3 regions of the Pelorhabdus sp. sgz311002 genome follow, and region 2 is predicted to be linked to each of the others. Evidence: riboswitches for the same ligand, from Rfam matches in the RefSeq annotation. Region 2 holds a riboswitch; each other region holds the start of a gene.
The links. Region 2 has a riboswitch for cyclic di-GMP ahead of AC0NJP_RS15685 (methyl-accepting chemotaxis protein). Riboswitches for the same ligand answer to the same signal wherever they lie in the genome.
Positions count from the first base shown of each region.

Region 1: it holds a riboswitch for cyclic di-GMP, as region 2 does, so the genes downstream of both, AC0NJP_RS06270 (response regulator) here and AC0NJP_RS15685 (methyl-accepting chemotaxis protein) in region 2, are expected to answer to the same signal.
Region 3: it holds a riboswitch for cyclic di-GMP, as region 2 does, so the genes downstream of both, AC0NJP_RS06290 (response regulator) here and AC0NJP_RS15685 (methyl-accepting chemotaxis protein) in region 2, are expected to answer to the same signal.

Region 1 covers NZ_JBWBCL010000003.1:83,238-89,164, reverse strand. The annotation lists gene AC0NJP_RS06280 (hypothetical protein) at 1-273, shown strand, start outside; gene AC0NJP_RS06275 (GGDEF domain-containing protein) at 270-1,121, shown strand; gene AC0NJP_RS06270 (response regulator) at 1,123-1,866, opposite strand; cyclic di-GMP riboswitch class I at 1,949-2,050, opposite strand; gene AC0NJP_RS06265 (3D domain-containing protein) at 2,192-2,764, shown strand; gene AC0NJP_RS06260 (aldo/keto reductase) at 2,888-4,048, shown strand; gene AC0NJP_RS06255 (nickel-dependent lactate racemase family protein) at 4,131-5,396, opposite strand; gene AC0NJP_RS06250 (LysR family transcriptional regulator) at 5,589-5,927, shown strand, end outside.
Region 2 covers NZ_JBWBCL010000013.1:5,395-11,321, reverse strand. The annotation lists gene AC0NJP_RS15685 (methyl-accepting chemotaxis protein) at 1-1,676, opposite strand, end outside; cyclic di-GMP riboswitch class I at 1,811-1,905, opposite strand; gene AC0NJP_RS15680 (YjiG family protein) at 2,007-2,477, opposite strand; gene AC0NJP_RS15675 (nucleoside recognition domain-containing protein) at 2,449-3,138, opposite strand; gene AC0NJP_RS15670 (amidohydrolase) at 3,295-4,416, shown strand; gene rpsR (30S ribosomal protein S18) at 4,601-4,831, opposite strand; gene AC0NJP_RS15660 (single-stranded DNA-binding protein) at 4,847-5,263, opposite strand; gene rpsF (30S ribosomal protein S6) at 5,287-5,574, opposite strand; gene ychF (redox-regulated ATPase YchF) at 5,720-5,927, opposite strand, start outside.
Region 3 covers NZ_JBWBCL010000003.1:90,253-96,179, forward strand. The annotation lists gene AC0NJP_RS06285 (NAD(P)-dependent oxidoreductase) at 1-647, opposite strand, end outside; gene AC0NJP_RS06290 (response regulator) at 986-1,474, opposite strand; cyclic di-GMP riboswitch class I at 1,538-1,623, opposite strand; gene AC0NJP_RS06295 (lysophospholipid acyltransferase family protein) at 1,807-2,691, shown strand; gene AC0NJP_RS06300 (ATP-binding protein) at 2,902-3,912, shown strand; gene AC0NJP_RS06305 (tetratricopeptide repeat protein) at 3,904-5,927, opposite strand, start outside.

The DNA.
Region 1 (5,927 bases), on a different contig from region 2:
GATGTTTTAGTTGTCGGCAAACGGGCGCCGATCGGCCCGGAAGCGGCACGGCGAATGGGGGATATTTTATCACCTGGTCAATATATAGTAAAAAAAATTGAACACCCATCAATTGAAGCAATGGTTGTTCGTAAGTCTTTGCTTGCTATGGTGCCGGAAGATCAGTTAATTTCTCTTATGATTGATGAAGTAGATGAAATGATTCATGAATCAATGATTGTAAGAGTTCAGATTAATGTGACCGTAATAGTAAAGAAGTTGATTGAATTATGATGCGCCAGTTATCGCATATTATGACAGTTAAATTTCCCTATGTAGATGCGTTAGCTGGATTAAGTCAGGTACAGGAATTTATGCTTTCGACTCAACTAGAAAGTCTCCCAGTCATTGAGAACGGTAAAATACTTGGTGTGATTGATTATTGGGATGTGTTGAAAACACATCCTAATCGGATTGCCGCTGATGCTATGTCTGACTATTTTAAAGAAGTTGTGCCTGACACATTCGTATGGGAAGCGAAAGAGGCTATAGATAGCCACGGTATTAAGCTTTTCATTGTGAAACAGCAGGACCAGGTAGTGGGAATCGTTAGTCCGAGCCAAGTTGCGTTAGAAATAGGCAGGCAATTTGATGTGTTAACAGAGCTTTACAAAAAAGATTATATTTATTATCAAGCTGTTAAAGTCTTAAAAGAAAGACAATTGCTTTCTTTGATTTTTCTTGATGTAAATAATTTTGGTAAGATAGACAAACAGTATGGCCATATTGCCGGGGATCAGATTTTACGGGAGATCGGTCAGCTTTTAAAGGCTAAAATGTCAAAAGAAACCCATGTGTCGCGGTTTGGCGGTGATGAGTTTCTTATATTGACCCCCTACAAACTAGAGAAGACTCGTAATTTTACTGAAATATTATTGCGTGAAGTAAAAGAACATCGCTTTTACAAAGAGATTCCTGTTAGTTTTTCAGCGGGAATTGTAAAGGGAATATGTCATGGATTCATGAAAAATAGTGTTCCCGCGCTAGAACGGCTGGTTAATTGTGCTAGCCTAGCGTCAACTCAGGCGAAAAAAGAGTCTATAGACTTAGTCGTCGCCAATCAAGTCGAATTAGGTTATTAATTTAGCAGATTTTTAAAATTTCGGCAATCATATCAGGATCGCTTTCTTCGGTAGGAAAGGTGATATAGTGAATTGCGGGATCATTTGCTGTCGGGAGAATTTCCGATAGCTTTTTTCTTGCTTTATTAATGACAACATTTGTCCCATCTTGCTTGGTAAAAGGTAAAATAAGCAAAAGATTTTGCGGTGTTGCCAGGAGAACGGAATCATAAACGCGCAGGGTGTTTTTGAGTTGTTCCATAATAAAGCTTCCATTGGCAATATTTTCATTAAACCCGAGTGATACAAAAGAAACTTCAGTATGATCTCGCTTCGCTCGGTAAATGCTATTAAGAATTTCTTGTTGACTGCTTGCTTGCATTGGCGCGGCAACAAGCGAACCCATTACATTTTCGATACGATCAAGCAAATCTTCATCAGAGAAGGGTTTTCGAATGTAATGGGAAGCGCCGAGACAGAGTGATTTCTGAATGACAAGACGATTGGCGATCCCTGAAACCATAATAACGGGGATTTGCTGCTGCAAATTTAGACGATGCATTTCTTCCAGTGCCGCAATTCCATCCATTCCTTTTAAGTTAATATCTAAAAGTAACAAGTTGATATCGCGGAACCGCCAGCGCTGCGCAAAGAAATCTTCGGCATTATCTAGCTCATATACTTCCACTCCATATTCTTCAAGAATCCTTTTTACTTGCAGGCGAATGAACCTTGAGTCATCAATGACTAATATTTTTTTTCCCATGGCAAGCCTCCAACTCCTCTCATAAATAATTCATTAAATCATAAAAAAACCAGGCTGATCAGATAAATACATGACGATTTATCGATGCAACCTGGCAATCATTGATAGACTTTAGCAAGCAGTACTATCTTTAGATCCAATGGTTTTGCGTCCTTGATTTTCATCAAGTTTGCCCCAAAATTGATTTTTATTTAGTTTATGAAAATGTTCTCTGTGTGGAGAAAAAAATCCTTTTTTGTAATAAAAATCGCGTGAATTTCTTGTGAAATATTGTAAGTTTATAAGAAGGACTTGATGAAAATAATAAGACAAAGGAGGGATTTTTATGACCGACAAAGTGCATCATAAAGTGAAACGGCATTATAAAAAAATTGCCGCTGCACTTGGCGGAGCTTTTGTTCTCGCTGCTTCGGCGATGCACGGTTTAGGCGCTATTGCTCAGCAGCAGCCCACAACACCACAAGTAGATCCACCAATTAATACAGCGGAAGTGCAAACTGCGAATCCCCTTAGTACGCAAGAACTTGTGCAAAATATTGCAACGCAGGATACCTTGGGAAAAGAAGCGATACATGTAACGGCAACTGCGTATGCACCAGGACCGCATGATAATGATCAGTGGGGGAGTAAAACGAGGCTAGGCACAGAAATAAGGCCAGGTGTTATTGCAGTAGATCCTCGGATTATTCCGCTCGGTTCCCGCGTGATGATTCAATATCCTGACGGAAGTAAAGAGTATGCTGTAGCAGAAGATACGGGCGGTGCGATTAAAGGGAATCGTATAGATGTTGCTAAATGGACGGTGCGGGAGGCAAATCATTTTGGAATCAAGGCTGTTAAAGTGTATGTATTAAGTAAACCAGATCAGGTTACAACTGAAACAGGAGAACAAGTATGAAGGGCAGCTGTAAGAGGCTGCTCTTTTTTTACACAAAAGTGTTGAGTGCTATTGACTTATAGTACACTCTAAAGTATACAATAAAATTGGAATTTTCTATTACGAATAAGGGGTGAGTCGATTATGCTTTACAGACAATATGGCAAAACAAAGGAACAAGTATCAATCTTGGGGTTTGGTTGTATGCGGCTACCTGTTATTGATGGCGATGCGACAAAAATTGATGAAAAGCAGGCGATTCCGATGATTCGCCAAGCCATTGACGCTGGCGTGAATTATATTGATACAGCCTATCCTTATCACGGAACAGGGATGCAAAGCGGCGGGGCTAGTGAACCCTTTGTGGCTAAGGTGTTAAAAGACGGCTATCGGGAAAAAGTAAAGCTTGCGACAAAATTGCCAAGCTGGCTCATTAAGACAAGAGCCGATATGGATCGTTACTTAGACGAGCAACTTCAGCGGTTAGAAACCGATTATATTGATTTTTATCTTGTACATAGCCTTGGATCTCATACCTGGTCTGCATTGACGAAAATCGGTATTGCTGATTTTCTCGACCAGGCTAAAAAAGATGGTAAGATTAAACATGTCGGTTTTTCCTTTCATGATCGAATCGGGTTATTCAAAGAAATTGTGGATTATTATGACTGGGAGTTTTGCCAGATTCAATATAACTACCTTGATGAAGACTATCAAGCTGGAACGGAAGGCTTGCATTATGCAGCGTCGAAAGGTCTTGGCATTGCCATTATGGAACCATTACGTGGCGGAAAGCTAGCGAATCTGCCTAATCAAGCCCTAGATCTACTGCAAGAAAGCGGCGCCCAGCGCACCCCGGCGCAATGGGCCTTACGCTGGGTCTGGAACCATCCTGAAGTTTCTGTTGTTTTAAGTGGTATGTCAACGATGGAACAAGTGACTGAGAACTTAGAAACGGCAAACGAAGGTCTACCCAATTCTCTTACAACAACGGAACTGGCAGCTCTTAATAAAGTAAACGCACTGTTTAAAGAGCGGATGAAAGTGAACTGTACAGCTTGTGCTTACTGTATGCCCTGTCCTAGCGGCGTGAATATACCAGGGTGTTTTAGCCTCTATAATGATTACTCTGTATTTGGCGAAGGGGAAGCTTCTAAGGCTCGTTATCAGTTCCTTTATGGTTTCCGTATTGGGGAAGCGGCGCAGGCGAATCGTTGTGTCGAATGCGGTAAATGTGAAGATCACTGTCCGCAGGGGATTGCCATTCGTAAAGAATTAAAGGCTGTAGAAGCTGTGTTAAGATAACCCAGTAAAATAACAAGAAGCCAGATTGCAATGTTCATATTGCAGTCTGGCTTCTTTGTTTATGAAAAGAGTAAAAGGCTTATCAATTGTCAACAAGTGGAACTGTCATACTGCCTAAGGGCATCAAGGTAATACTTGGAGTCGGCCCTAGCTTTTTATAAGCTAGTTGGAGGGCTTCTTCTATGGTAGCTGCTGGGGTAAAGAGCAATAGTTCGGCTAATTCTGGCGTCATAGAAGAAACAAGAATAAATTGTGCTTTTTTCATTAGGCGGGTTACGGCATAAGCTTTATGAGCCCCAATTTGAAAATCTTTTCTTATGGCAGCTTCTACCTCTTCTGGACTGCGATAAAGCTCCATGGTTTTTTCATAAGTAGGCGATCCGGAACCCTCACGGCACTCGCCGAGGATAATGATAACGCCGCCGTCACGGACGGCGCACCAAGCGTTATCCATGGTTTTTTGTAATTGATAGACATTAATATCTTTCGGATAACCGCCGCAGGAAGCAATGACAAGGTCGGCTTCTTTTTCAACCTTGGCGCCGTTAACTTCGTTGACAAATTCACAGGCTTTATTGTGAGCTTCAATGTAATCGCCAGCAAATATTTTTAGAAATTCCTTTTTTTCATTGAGCACGACATTGATTAAGAAGGTAGGGCGACACATTTCCGCGCCTTCAACTTGATCGTGATAAATGGGATTTCCTTCTAGCTTGCCAATTACGGCATTGGGATCAAGCATCATGCTGTGATTTTTTCGAACTGTTTCATAGTAGGAAACACCAGGAAGCATGGCTTTGCGGCCACCGCCAAACCCAGAAAAGAAATGATGAACCACACTGCCTGTACAGACGATATGGTCAGCTTCTACGACTTTCTTATTGAAGTATACGGGCGTGCCGTAAGACGTATCGCCAAAGTACGTAAACTGATCTTTGTCTTTGCAGTCGCTATTGTACATTTTAACTCGTTTAGCCACAGCAGGGCCGACTTCTTGAGCCATTTCCGCTTCGGTCATGAGACGATGGGTACCGAGAGCAAAAACAATCCACATATCTTTATCAGGAATTCCTACTTTATTTAGCTCATCTAATAATAACGGCATAAAAATGTGGCTGTTTGCCACACGGGTCGTATCATTTACAATAAATACAACAGTTTCGCCTGACTTTATAAGTTCCGTAAGTGGTTTTGATCCGATTGGATTTCGAATCGCTGTCAAAATGGCAGCTTCCGGATCGGCTAAAACCGGAAAATCTTTAAGCTGTAATTCAGCAATCACTTTTTCTGCATCAATGGAAAAAGCAACCTTTTCTTTACCATATTTATATGTATATTCTTTTTGCATAAGCGCCTCCTACGATTTTACTAAGCTTATTATATTTATAGTAGATTATATTTTTGTAAAATTCCAATAGCAATAATTCATGAACTCATACATAAGGAGTATATGTTATAATGATGCATAGCTGCTATGAAACAATAATAATTGATAGCTTTTCTGAAGCAACGATTTATTATAGGAGGCCTTTGATTTGTCATGGAGTTACGACAACTTGAGTATTTTTGCATGGTTGCGAAATTGAGCAGTTTTACGCGGGCTGCTGAACAACTGCATATTGCCCAACCGTCTGTAACGAGGGCGATTCGAAACTTAGAAGAAGAGCTTGGCATTCAACTCTTTGATCGTAACAAAAAGAAGATTGCCTTGACAAATGAAGGAGAAGTAATTTTTAATCGAATTGAGAAGATTTTACAAGAATTGCAGCAAGCTTTTCAAGAGGCGAAAGATTATCGCAATTTGTTAAAAGGCACCGTGAAAATCGGCGTTCCACCCATGATTGAAGCTTATTTATTTCCTGATATTTTTACTCAATTT
Region 2 (5,927 bases):
GCTTTTTCAGTATCTGTTTGAATCTCATTGATAATTTGAGCAATCTGCTGCGCCGCCTCACCGGACTGCTCAGCTAATTTACGTACCTCCTCAGCCACAACGGCAAAGCCGCGACCGGCTTCGCCCGCCCGAGCTGCTTCAATCGCCGCGTTCAAAGCAAGTAAATTAGTCTGTCCGGCAATCCCTGAAATCGTATCGCTGATTTTGCCGATTTCTTGGGATCGATCCCCCAGCTTACTCACCACTGCAGCCGATTCGGTTACAGCTATTTCGATATGAGCCATTTGCGTTGTTGCCGCGCCGATAGCGCTTTGTCCGCCTTCGGCTGCCTTCGCGGTGTCGGCGGCGGTAGTAGAAACAGTTGACGCATGAGTAGATACTTGCTCAATACTTGATGACATATGACTAATCGCTCTTGTCGCCTCTTCAATGCTCGCCGCTTGGCCTTCCGCCCCTGCCGCTACAGCACTGATCGAAGCAGCTACCTGATTGACTGCTTGGGAAGATTGATCGGCACTTGCCGTTAACTCCTCGGAAGAAGCAGCGACCTGTTCCGCCGAATGTATAATTTGCTTAACTAGTTTCTGCAGTCCAGCAACCATGCCATAAAAATGTGCAACCATTCGTTCCAGCTCATCACGCTGCGAAAGATCTGCTTCGTTTATATTTCGTGCTTGGCTGGCAACCAAAACAAGATTGCCCTGAGCCACTTCGCTAATTGCTGCATTCAGGCGAAGAATCGGTTGCGTAAATCGCTTTACGCCATAAATGCAAACAGCGCAGGTAAGCAATAAAATTACAATACTCGTCACTAGGGAGGAAAGCATTAATGGTCTTAATTTAACTGTAACTTCTTTTTCAGGTACATTTAAACCAAGGCTCCATTTTGTCCCTGGAATCGGTGCATAGGCCAGATATTTTTCCTGTCCGCCATAGACATAATCGCCAAGTCCCTTTTCACCTTGCACCATCTTTTCGCTAATTTGTTTTAGTTTTGCCTCAATATCCTGATCAGTTATTGTATTTTGTTTAAGGACCTTATTTTTATCAGAATGAATAATAACAGTACCATCCGTCCTTATGGCGTAAGCATAACCGCTTTGTCCGACTTTAATTTCGCCAAAGCGGGCGATTAAGCTGTCCATGTTTACCGTACCGCCAAAGACGCCGACAATCTGATTATTTACTCTGATTGGCGCTACAACCGATACGACAATTGACCCGTCAACTTTAGAAATAATCGGGTCAGTAACAACAACCTCGCCTGTAGACATTACTTGTTTGAAATAATCACGATCCGCTATATTCGTCTTATCACCAGTGGAGTGAACGCCGTTGCCAGCGCGGTCTACGATCCAAAACCGAGAAAAAATAGGATTGCGCTTGGTTTCTGCCGCTAAATAAGCGATTGTTTCCGGCTGTGGTCCTGCTAACACTAGCGGATTTGTCGACAAAAGCGATACTTCCCGCTTGCGCGAATCAAACCACAGGCCGATTTCCTGGCTATAGCCGTCTACACGGTGAATCAAATCTTCTTTCGCGTCGTCTACCAAAAGGTTTCTAGCCGTATAAAAATTAAGACAACCTAAAACTCCTAGCGATACAAGTAGGGCGAGTACAGCCAAACAAATCACCTTTGCCTGCAGGCTGCTGCGAATCCGTCCTATAAAATCCAATTTTCTTCTCCTCCTAATACCTACATTGAATTTGCGTAAAGAAATTCGAGAGTACTTGAAAAGAAAATAAGGATTTATTACAAAGCGCCAATTTTGCGATAAAAAAAAAGACTTATCAAAGTCTCCTATAGTGCTAGTGCAACCTGGCAGTCATCAGTACTCCTTGCGAAATACCCTTAGACCCATGGCTTTGCGTCCTTATTTTTCAATAAGTTTGCCTATAGAAATTGTATTAGCCCGAGTTCGTTTACACTCTTTATAGCATAACGAAGGAACTATCCATTGTCAAGCATTGGAAAGCCGCCGGATTGCTCCGGCGGCTGGTCTGCTCTAAGCAAAAAAGCGCATAATAAACATGGCAATAGCCGCATTAATAATACTTGCCAACATCAATAAAGGCCAATATTTTTTTGGAACATCGGCTACACCGAGCAATCTTCCCATATACTGCAATTGTGATCCAATCAAGAAAATCGCTGGAAGCAAAATTGTCGCATGCGTTCCATTTAGCGTCCCTTGATTGATTAGATTGACTGCTACCCCCACCGAAGCTGATGAAGAAAGCCAAGCTGTCATAAGTACTGTAGCCGCCTCACCAGGCAAACCGAATAGAGACATAACCGGTCCAAAGAGCTTACCAATAAAGGCCATGATCCCCAAAATACGTAGGATTTCAGCAATCACATAGGCCATTAATACATTTGGCATTAAATTATTAATAGCGATATTCCAGCCCTTGCGGGCGCCAATGACGAATATATCAAGAGGATTATTAGAAATTTTTTGGTTCTGGCTGCTCATCAGTAAAATCCCCCTTATAGACTGTATTCAAGACAAACCGGACAAACACTGCGCCGACAAATTTTAGTAGAAACATTAAAATTAACGGAATAATAACAGGAACCGTTAAAAAAGCGAACAAGGCTGAACCAATCGAAAAAAGGTTATTAATTAACCCGGCGCCAGAATATTGCCAAGCTCCCATTACAATAAGATCTTTTTCCGTAATCTGACCATTATCATAGAGTTCCTTCGTAAGCGCCGCGCCGGCATCAGTGCTTTGCAAATCGGTAATCATGGCTAGTCCCGTAAGTCCAGGAATTCCTAGCAGCGGTTTCAAAAACGGTGTAAGCAACTTATGGGCCGCTCGAATCGCACCGTAGTGGGAAAAAATTTCTAAACAACCAAGCGCTAGCATAACGGTAGGTACAAGGGACAAAGCAAATAAAAATCCGGCTTTAGCACTCGCCCCGCCGATGCCGATAAAGTTCACCTTAGCAGGATCTTTCATCGTACCAAACTGGCCGCTTAAGGACGTATAGTCAAAGGCGCTGAGCCATTTAAAGCCTTCCACTTTCATAAATAGCCCAGAAAAAAACAAAATTGCCGCAATCAGTGCAATATAAGCCCCTATTCCGACTTTCCATTTCTGCGGCGAAGAAGTATTCTTTTCTTCCTCCATCTCATCCACTCCCTTAATAATATTGTGATAGATCCACCTATATATAGATTGTAGGGGAAACAAAAGTAGCAAATTATTATTATGCAGTTTATATAAATCTTTTTATTATTGCTAAATTATACTAGATTGATTACACTTTAGCAAGGAGGGGATTTTATGGAAAATGTAATTAAATTATATGATTCACTACACGCCATGCCTGAACTAGGCTTTCAAGAGTATAAGACAGCGGCCTTTCTAGCTGACAAATTAAACCAAGCGGGTTTCGTCGTTACGAAAGGGATTAATCATACCACAGGACTCGTTGGTGAATATGACAGCGGCGTGCCTGGTCCCACCCTAGCCTTACGAGCCGACATGGATGCTTTAGGTCATAAAATCAACGGCGTGTTGTGTGCGATCCATAGCTGCGGTCATGATGCTCACTGCGCTATGGTGCTTGCTGCCGCCCAAGAGTTGATTCAAACCACCTCAATCCAACAAGGAAAGTTAAAAATCCTGTTTCAGCCAGCCGAAGAACTCGGTACAGGCGCTCTGGCCATGATCGAAGGCGGCGCCATTGATGATGTTGATATGATTTTAGGACTTCACTTACGGCAAATCGAAGATCTCACAATAAAGCAATCCGTCCCAGCTTTGTATCATGCCGCCTCAGAACGCCTTGAGGCAATATTTCACGGTGTCCCGGCCCATGGCTCACGGCCCCATCTGGGCGTCAATACCCTTGATGCAGCAGCTGCCGCCATTATGGCTGTCAATGCCATCCACATGAATCCTGTTGAGTCTTACAGCATTAAAGCCACAAGGCTCAACTGCGATTCCGGCGTCACCAATGCGATTCCGCCTGAAGCAACAGTCACTTGGGACGTCCGTTCTGAGCGCAATGGCACAATGCAAGCGTTACTGGAAAAAGCCAAACAAACCATTCACGCAGCGGCGGCTACAGTGGGGGCAACCGTCAGTGTAACAAACTACAATGGAATACCCGCCGCGGAGTATACAGATGATATGGTTGCACTCTTAGCAGAAGCCATTACTGCCGTTTATGGACCAGACGGACTTCACGAACCACTCAAAACAACGGGCGGCGAAGACTTTCACTTTTATATCAAGAAGAAACCGTCACTAAAAGCAGGCTACTTTGCCCTAGGCTGTGACTTGACGCCAGGGATTCATCATCCTGACATGACCTTTAAGAAAGAGGCCTTGCCGACAGGACAAGCCATTCTTGTTTATGCCGCGAGGAAAATACTCAAAAAAACTAAAGCTAGCGTTTAATCCCGCTGAAGTTACAAATAAGTAAAGAAGCCTCGCTGCAAGCGAGGCTTCTTTACTGGAATAAAAGGGATCGGTTAAGTTAAATTTTAATGCTTTTACTTTAACTATATTAAATTTAACACAAGATTTTTATTTCGTCAAATAAAAAGAGAGCTCACTAGAGCTCTCTTGATGTATATCCGATTTATTCTGCTGTAAACGGCAACAAAGCGATGTTTCTTGCCCGTTTAATGGCAATCGTCAACTGACGTTGATGTTTGGCGCAGTTGCCGGAAATACGGCGCGGTAAAATCTTGCCGCGTTCAGTCGTATAACGGCGTAGTCTGGGAACGTCTTTATAATCGATATGTTCGATTTTATCAACGCAGAAACTACAAACTTTTTTCTTCGGTTTTCTGCCTCTTTCGCGCTTCACGTGATAACCTCCCTTTTAAAATGGAATTTCCTCTTCAGGGAAGACTTCTTTGCCAAAGGAACTGGCGTCAATGGGTTTCGCACTTGAGCTAGGCGCCGGAGCACCACTAGCCTCATGGGAACCTTTTCGTTCTAAGAACTCCATATTTTGCGCAATGACTTCGGCAACACGCCGTTTTTGACCATCATTGCCTTCATAGGAGCGGATCGTTAAACGACCTTCTACGAGGATCCGTTGTCCTTTGGTTAGATTGTTGCCACAAATTTCGGCCAGTTTTTCCCATGCCACAATGGGTATAAAATCGGCCTCGCTTTGTCCTTGACCGGAATAGCGATTTACGGCAAGTGAAAAAGATGCCACTGCTTTGCCGGTTTGCGTATAACGCACTTCAGGATCTTGGGCAAGGCGACCAACTAGTATAACCTTATTCATGGTTTCATCTCCCTGGCCTGTAATTATTTCTCGTCTACTTTAACAACCATGTGCTTAAGAACTTCTTCAGTAATCTTAGCTACACGATCGAGTTCTTTAACAACTGCCGGCTCTGCATTGAACGTTGCCAATACATAGTAGCCGTCCATAACGTCTTTAATCTCATAAGCCAACCGTTTTTTACCCCAACGGTCGAGTTTTTCGATTTCACCACCATTGTTAGTGATGAGGTTTTCAAATTTAGCAATAACTGCATTTGTAGCCTCTTCTTCTAACACTTGGAAAATAAACACGACTTCGTACTTTCTCACGAAATCACCTCCTCCTTTGGACTAATGGCCCCGTGGCGGGGCAGGAAGGGTTTCTCGGCCTAAGCCAAAAAAAACCGATACTTGTCCTTGACTAATATAGTATAGATCATTCTTTTATCAAAAGCAAGCAAAAGCGCAAAAAGAGTTACACATTAAACCTAAAATAGGTAACATCGCCATCTTGCATAATATATTCCTTGCCTTCGAGACGAACAAGGCCTTTCTCTTTCGCCGCTTGATTGGAGCCTGACGCCATAAGATCAGAGAAAGAGACGATTTCAGCGCGAATAAAGCCCCGCTCAATATCAGTATGAATTTTTCCGGCCGCTTGCGGCGCTTTGGTATCACGACGA
Region 3 (5,927 bases), on a different contig from region 2:
AAAAGCTCATCAACCGTTTTATCAGGGCCGATTAAAATTCCTGTTTCAAATGAAACGCCCAATCTTTCAATTCGAGCAATTTCACGACGAACAACTTCTTTATTTAAACGGAATTCAGGAATTCCATACATCAAAACGCCGCCAGGCTCTTTCTGCCCTTCAAAAACAGTTACAGTAAAGCCAAGCTTCGCCAAATCACCTGCTACGGTTAATCCGGCAGGACCCGAACCAATTACGGCAACCTTCCCTTTATGAACGATTTTTTTATGAATTGGACTAATATCCATTTCCGCATCAAAATCAGCAATAAAGCGTTCTAGTTTGCCAATCTTAATACCTGCGTTCTTTTTATTTAATATACAGGCAGCTTCGCACTGTTTTTCATGAGGACATACCCGCCCACATACAGCAGGAAGATTACTGCGTCTAGCAATTACTTCACTAGCAGCGCCAATATTCCCTTTAGCAAGCTCTGCGATAAAACTAGGAATTTCATTCTCAATCGGACAGCCTGTACGACAAAACGGTTTCGCACAATTAAGGCAACGTTTTGCTTCCGCAATTGCCTCTTTCGTCGTAAAACCGGCGTCAATTTCATGAAAATCTAACGACTGTTCTTCAAAATTACTTTTTTGATCAATAAGCAATCCAATCCCCTCCACATCCATAAGCTTCTGCACTTCTATATTTCTCTCGCTTGCAGTAAGCAAAAACCTTTGGATAACCAACAATATCCTCTAGTCTTAACAAAAAAAATCGAATTTCCTATAGATAAAATTCGATTTTTTCTTATTGCTATCATACACTAAACATATAAAAAATTCTAGAATAATTAAATGGAGCGGCTGATTCTATAAAAAAAGACTACCGCACCAAGGAAAAACTCTAGCTTATCTTGTGATTTGTTTACGCAAACCTCAACATAGGCTCGAAATCTTTTCTTATATGCGGTAGCCCTTTACTATTTTCTAGAATACAAACGCTATTATTGCTGCATTGCCAGCAAAGCCTCGTATTTTTTAATTTGAACCTGCATCTCGCCATATTCACGACGCAAGCGAATATATTCTTTCGCAAGCCCGTCCTTTTCATCTTGTTCTTTTTTTTGCGCCTTAAGCTGATCGCTAATTTGGCATAGTAAAGCCAAAAAATCGTCCATTTCAACCGCCTTCGGTAAGAAAAAAGAAATTCCGCTAAGTGCTGCTTTCATCAACAGCTTGGGTTCGATCATGCTATTAACAGCTAAAATAATTTGCTTAGTCGACACAGCACGAAGCTTTTGCGTAAAGTCAAATCCGTCAAAATCCCCCGAAAAATCCACTATAACCAAACTATATTCATCAGACTGTTGGCGATATGCACTTATTGCCGCGGCGACGTCCTTAAAAACATCGCAACAAAAATCTCTTTTTTGGCACTGCTCCCGCAATCGTTGCAGCCAAAGTTCGTCTTGGGTAACAAATAATAATTTCAACGCCATCCTCCTGCTCTTTGAAAAATAAAAAAACTGCCTGTTCATTCCGCTCTTACTTTGCGTGAATACAACCTGGCAGTCTTCGACATAAAATCATTAGACCCATGGCTTTGCGTCCCATCCTTTCGGAAGGTTTGCCAATCAGTAGAGCTTTTAAAGTTCTACTTATTTATTTTGTTTAATTATACTATACCGTAAAACAAAAGCGGAAACAAGTAGAAATGTGACAATATTTGTTGCTTAGCTCTTTTGTTTACAAACATTTATAAATAAACTACAATTAAACTAATGTCAAAAATTTATTTTAATTGTCTATCTGGGGAGAGACACATATGCTATTTAAAAATTTTCAATATAATCTACTAAAGGCAATCAGTGCTTTCGTCTGCCTTCTACCTTATTCGCTTGTCTGCCGTATTGGACGAAGTCTAGGTTACCTTTTCTATCTTGTCGGTGCGCGCCAACGACGCCGCGCCATCACTCAAAGCATGGACTGTCTGCAAATTTCATTGTCCGAGGCGAAACAAATTATCCATACAGTTTTTGGTAATTTAGGACAAACCTTGATGGAAGTTCTCTATACGCCTGCCCTTACTCCAGAAAAAATCAAAAAACATATTGCGATTGAAGGTTTGGAGCATTTAAGGGGGGCCATTGACCAAGGACGCGGCGTGGTACTTCTTACCGCCCATATAGGGAATTGGGAGTGGCTCGGCGCAGTCCTAGCTAACACAGGACTGCCGATTACAACGATCGCCAAGCCACAACCAAATCCTCACTATACGCGATTACTCAATGAATATCGCGAAAAAATGGGTCTGGAAGTATTTAATCGTAGTGGCGCCGAGCTTGTAAAAGCGGCGCGAGCCTTAAAAAAAGGAAAAGCCCTAGGGTTTTTAGCAGATGAAGACGGTGGTGTTGACGGCATTTTTGTTGACTTTTTTAATCGAAAATCAGCCACGCCAGCAGGTCCGGCAGTATTTGCCCGCAAGTTCGGTTCTATTATTGTGCCGGCCTTTATTTTTCATCGTCCTGAGGGAGGCCATCAAATTGTTATCAAACCAGCTTTTCCTTATGAACGATACGATGACGAAACACAAGAACTTTATGAAAACACTGCAAAAATGACGCAAGCGATTGAAGAAGCGATTCGTAACCATCCATCAGACTGGATTTGGTTTCGCAAACGCTGGAATACAAAATATCCCAAACAATAAATTTAGGGCTGTCTTTAAGGAAGTACAAAAGATTTTGTAACTTCCTAGAGACAGCCTTTTTTAATGAAATAGCAAATTAAGTCAAAAAGATTTAATCTCCTTCTTTCAAAAGGAAGGATTTTCCTTTTGAGGAACGAATAGGTATTTATAGGGTGCAAGTGAAATTTTGTACAATCCATTAGAAACTACGAATGATAGAGGTGCTGAACTTTGAAAAATGGCGATCTCATCTTACGACTGGAAGGAAATATCTTATCCATTGTATTGCTGCTTTTTTTATTACTGATAGCGGAACCAAATCTTCCCCTTGAGGAAGATACAGATCATCAGCTCCATCGACTGATTACCCTTTTAAACGTTTTCCTGGTTATCGCTTGCATCAGTCTCACCCATCATTTTTTTACGAACTTCAAAGCCAAACTAAATTACACAGCTAAAACGCTAATCACATCTTCTTCTGAAGTCTGTCCAACTAGTTGGCCTGATCTAGCGCCTCTATTCGAATATCTAACACAGCAAAAAGAATCGATGCGTAAACTAGATCGTCTAAATATGGTTGGCGAAATGTCAGCCGGAATTGCCCACGAAATTCGCAATCCCATGACAACAGTAAGAGGATTGCTCCAGTTTCTAAGTCATAAGAAAGAATTGGCGGCACATCACGATAATTTTAGTCTCATGATTGATGAAATTGATCGAGCCAATAGTATTATCACTGAATTTTTATCACTTGCTAAAAATCGCCCATTAGAATTTAAAGAAAAAAACCTAAATGACATTGTTTGTGAGATTTATCCGCTACTAGAAACAGATGCACTACGCAATAACTGTCAAATTAAACTAGACCTCACACCAACACCCAATCTACTTATTGATCCAAATAGCATTCGCCAACTAATTCTAAATTTAGTCCGCAACGGTCTTGAAGCAATGATAGAAAATCACGGCCAACTGGTCATAGCAACAAAATCAACCGCCCAGGGAGTCTTGCTTGCCATAAAAGACAACGGTCCAGGGATCTCACCAACAATCCAAGCAAAACTAGGAACGCCTTTTTTGACAACCAAAGAGACAGGCACGGGTCTTGGACTTACTATTTGCTATCGCATTTTAGAGCGACATCGCGCTACCTTAACTGTTGACAGCGCCCCCAGTAGCGGAACAATATTTACAATCTGCTTTGCCAATTCCTTTCCAGAAAAACTGCAAAAACTATCTTAAATTAAACTCTAGCAAAGCTTTTTTTACAGTTTTTATTACAGTCGGCCAATCGCCGGCTGTTTTTTGTCGAAATAATCGAGTATGAGGATACCACGGCGTATCTTCTCGGTCCATTGCCCAACGCCAATCCGGCGAAAAGGGAATAAAAATCCAAGTAGGTTTTCCCATTGCGCCTGCCAAATGTGATACAGAAGAATCTACAGTAATAATTAGGTCTAGGTTGTCAATCACAGCAGCTGTTTCCGCAAAATCACTTAATTCTTCCGCTAGATTCAGTATACTTCCAACGGGAGCTTCCTGTATATCCGCTGCTTTTGAACCGACTTGCAAACTAACCCAATTAATTGACGGAACTGTAAATAAATCTTTAAATAAAGAAAAAGGAATCGAACGATTATGATCATTATCATGATTAGGGTTTCCCGCCCAAACAATACCAACCCTTAACCGCTTTCCTACCGGAAGAACATTTTGTAGGCGGATTCGCCACTGTTCCCTTAAAGACGGCATAGACTGAATATAGGGTGATCTAAAACTAACTTGATCAAAAGGAATTGAGAACTCATAGGGCAGACTTAACAACGGACAAGCAAAATCATAGTTTCCCGGCGGATAGTCACTGCCAGCATAAATAGTAAACTGATCTTGCGTCCCAGCTAAAAGACGCTTGATAGGTGTTTGCACCCATACAGTTGTATGCTTGGCCTTAGCTGCCACTAAATAGGCAAAACGAATAAATTGCAGCGTATCACCAAACCCCTGATCAAAATAAATTAAAATACTTTTGTCAGATAAGTCCTCCCCATGCCAGCGGGGTAATTTCGGATCAAAAGATTCGCCAATTAGATAACGAATCTCAAAATTTTTCCAACCACGTTCATAATCGCCTCGCAACAAATAAATAATGGCTAAGGAGCATTTCGCAATCAAGCAAGCGGGGTTCAAAGTAATCGCTTTTTCATAGAAAGCCTCCGCTTCATCAAGTTGATTCATATATCGACAGAGATTTCCCAAATTATGATGTACTTCTGAACAATTCTCGTTTAATGACAGAGCCTTCAAAAAGCATGTCTTAGCCTCATCAACTCGATTCTGGTCTTTTAAAACAATTCCCAGATTATTGTATCCTTCCAAATAATCGGGCTGAAGCTCAATTGCCCGCAATAAACAAGCTTCAGCCTCAGCAAGCCCATGTGTTTCCTTAAGAGCCATTCCTAAATTGCCATAGGCTTCAGCATACTCTTTATTTTGTTCAATTGCTTGACAGAAAAAAGAAATTGCATCACCTAAATTTTTCATTTCTGCTAAAACAATTCCTAGAGCATTGCAAGCTTCAGGAAATTCAGGCTGTAAAAGCAATGCCTGGCGAAGCAAGGCCTCGGCCTCAGATAGCCGCTTCTGCTCTTTTACCGCTAAAGCCATTTTCAAATGCGCGTCAGCATGGTTAGGATCAATTTGAATCACTCGAAAAAAACTCAGTTCGGCTTTTTCCCATTGTCCGGCTCGATACTGCAGATTGCCCAAAGAAAGCAGATTGAAAATTTGTTTAGGATCTTGCTTATCAGACTCTTGAAAAGCCCGTTCCGCTTCTTCTAGACGTTCAAGCTTTTCCAATACAGCGCCTTTTAACGTATGAATTTCATGCAACTGCGGCGCCATGGTCAAAAGAATGTCAAAGACGGCAAGCGCTTCCTCAAGTTCGCCGATTCCATAATACAGCAATCCTAAGTTATAATGAGCGTCTATATAATCGTCTTGAATTTGGATTGCCCTTTGAAAAGCCGCTTTTGCCCCTTCTATATCCTCTTGTTCTGTCTTCAATATCCCTAAATTGTTATAGGCTGGAGCATACTTTGGCATCAGTTTTAGCGCAGTAAGAAAATACTCCTCCGCTTCTTCGTAGCATTTTAGGTTCTTCAAAACAAGGCCTAATTTATCATAAGCTTCATAGGACTGAGGGTTTTCTTCGATAGCTTTTGAAAAAGCTGTCTTTGCTTCATGCCACTTAGCATCTT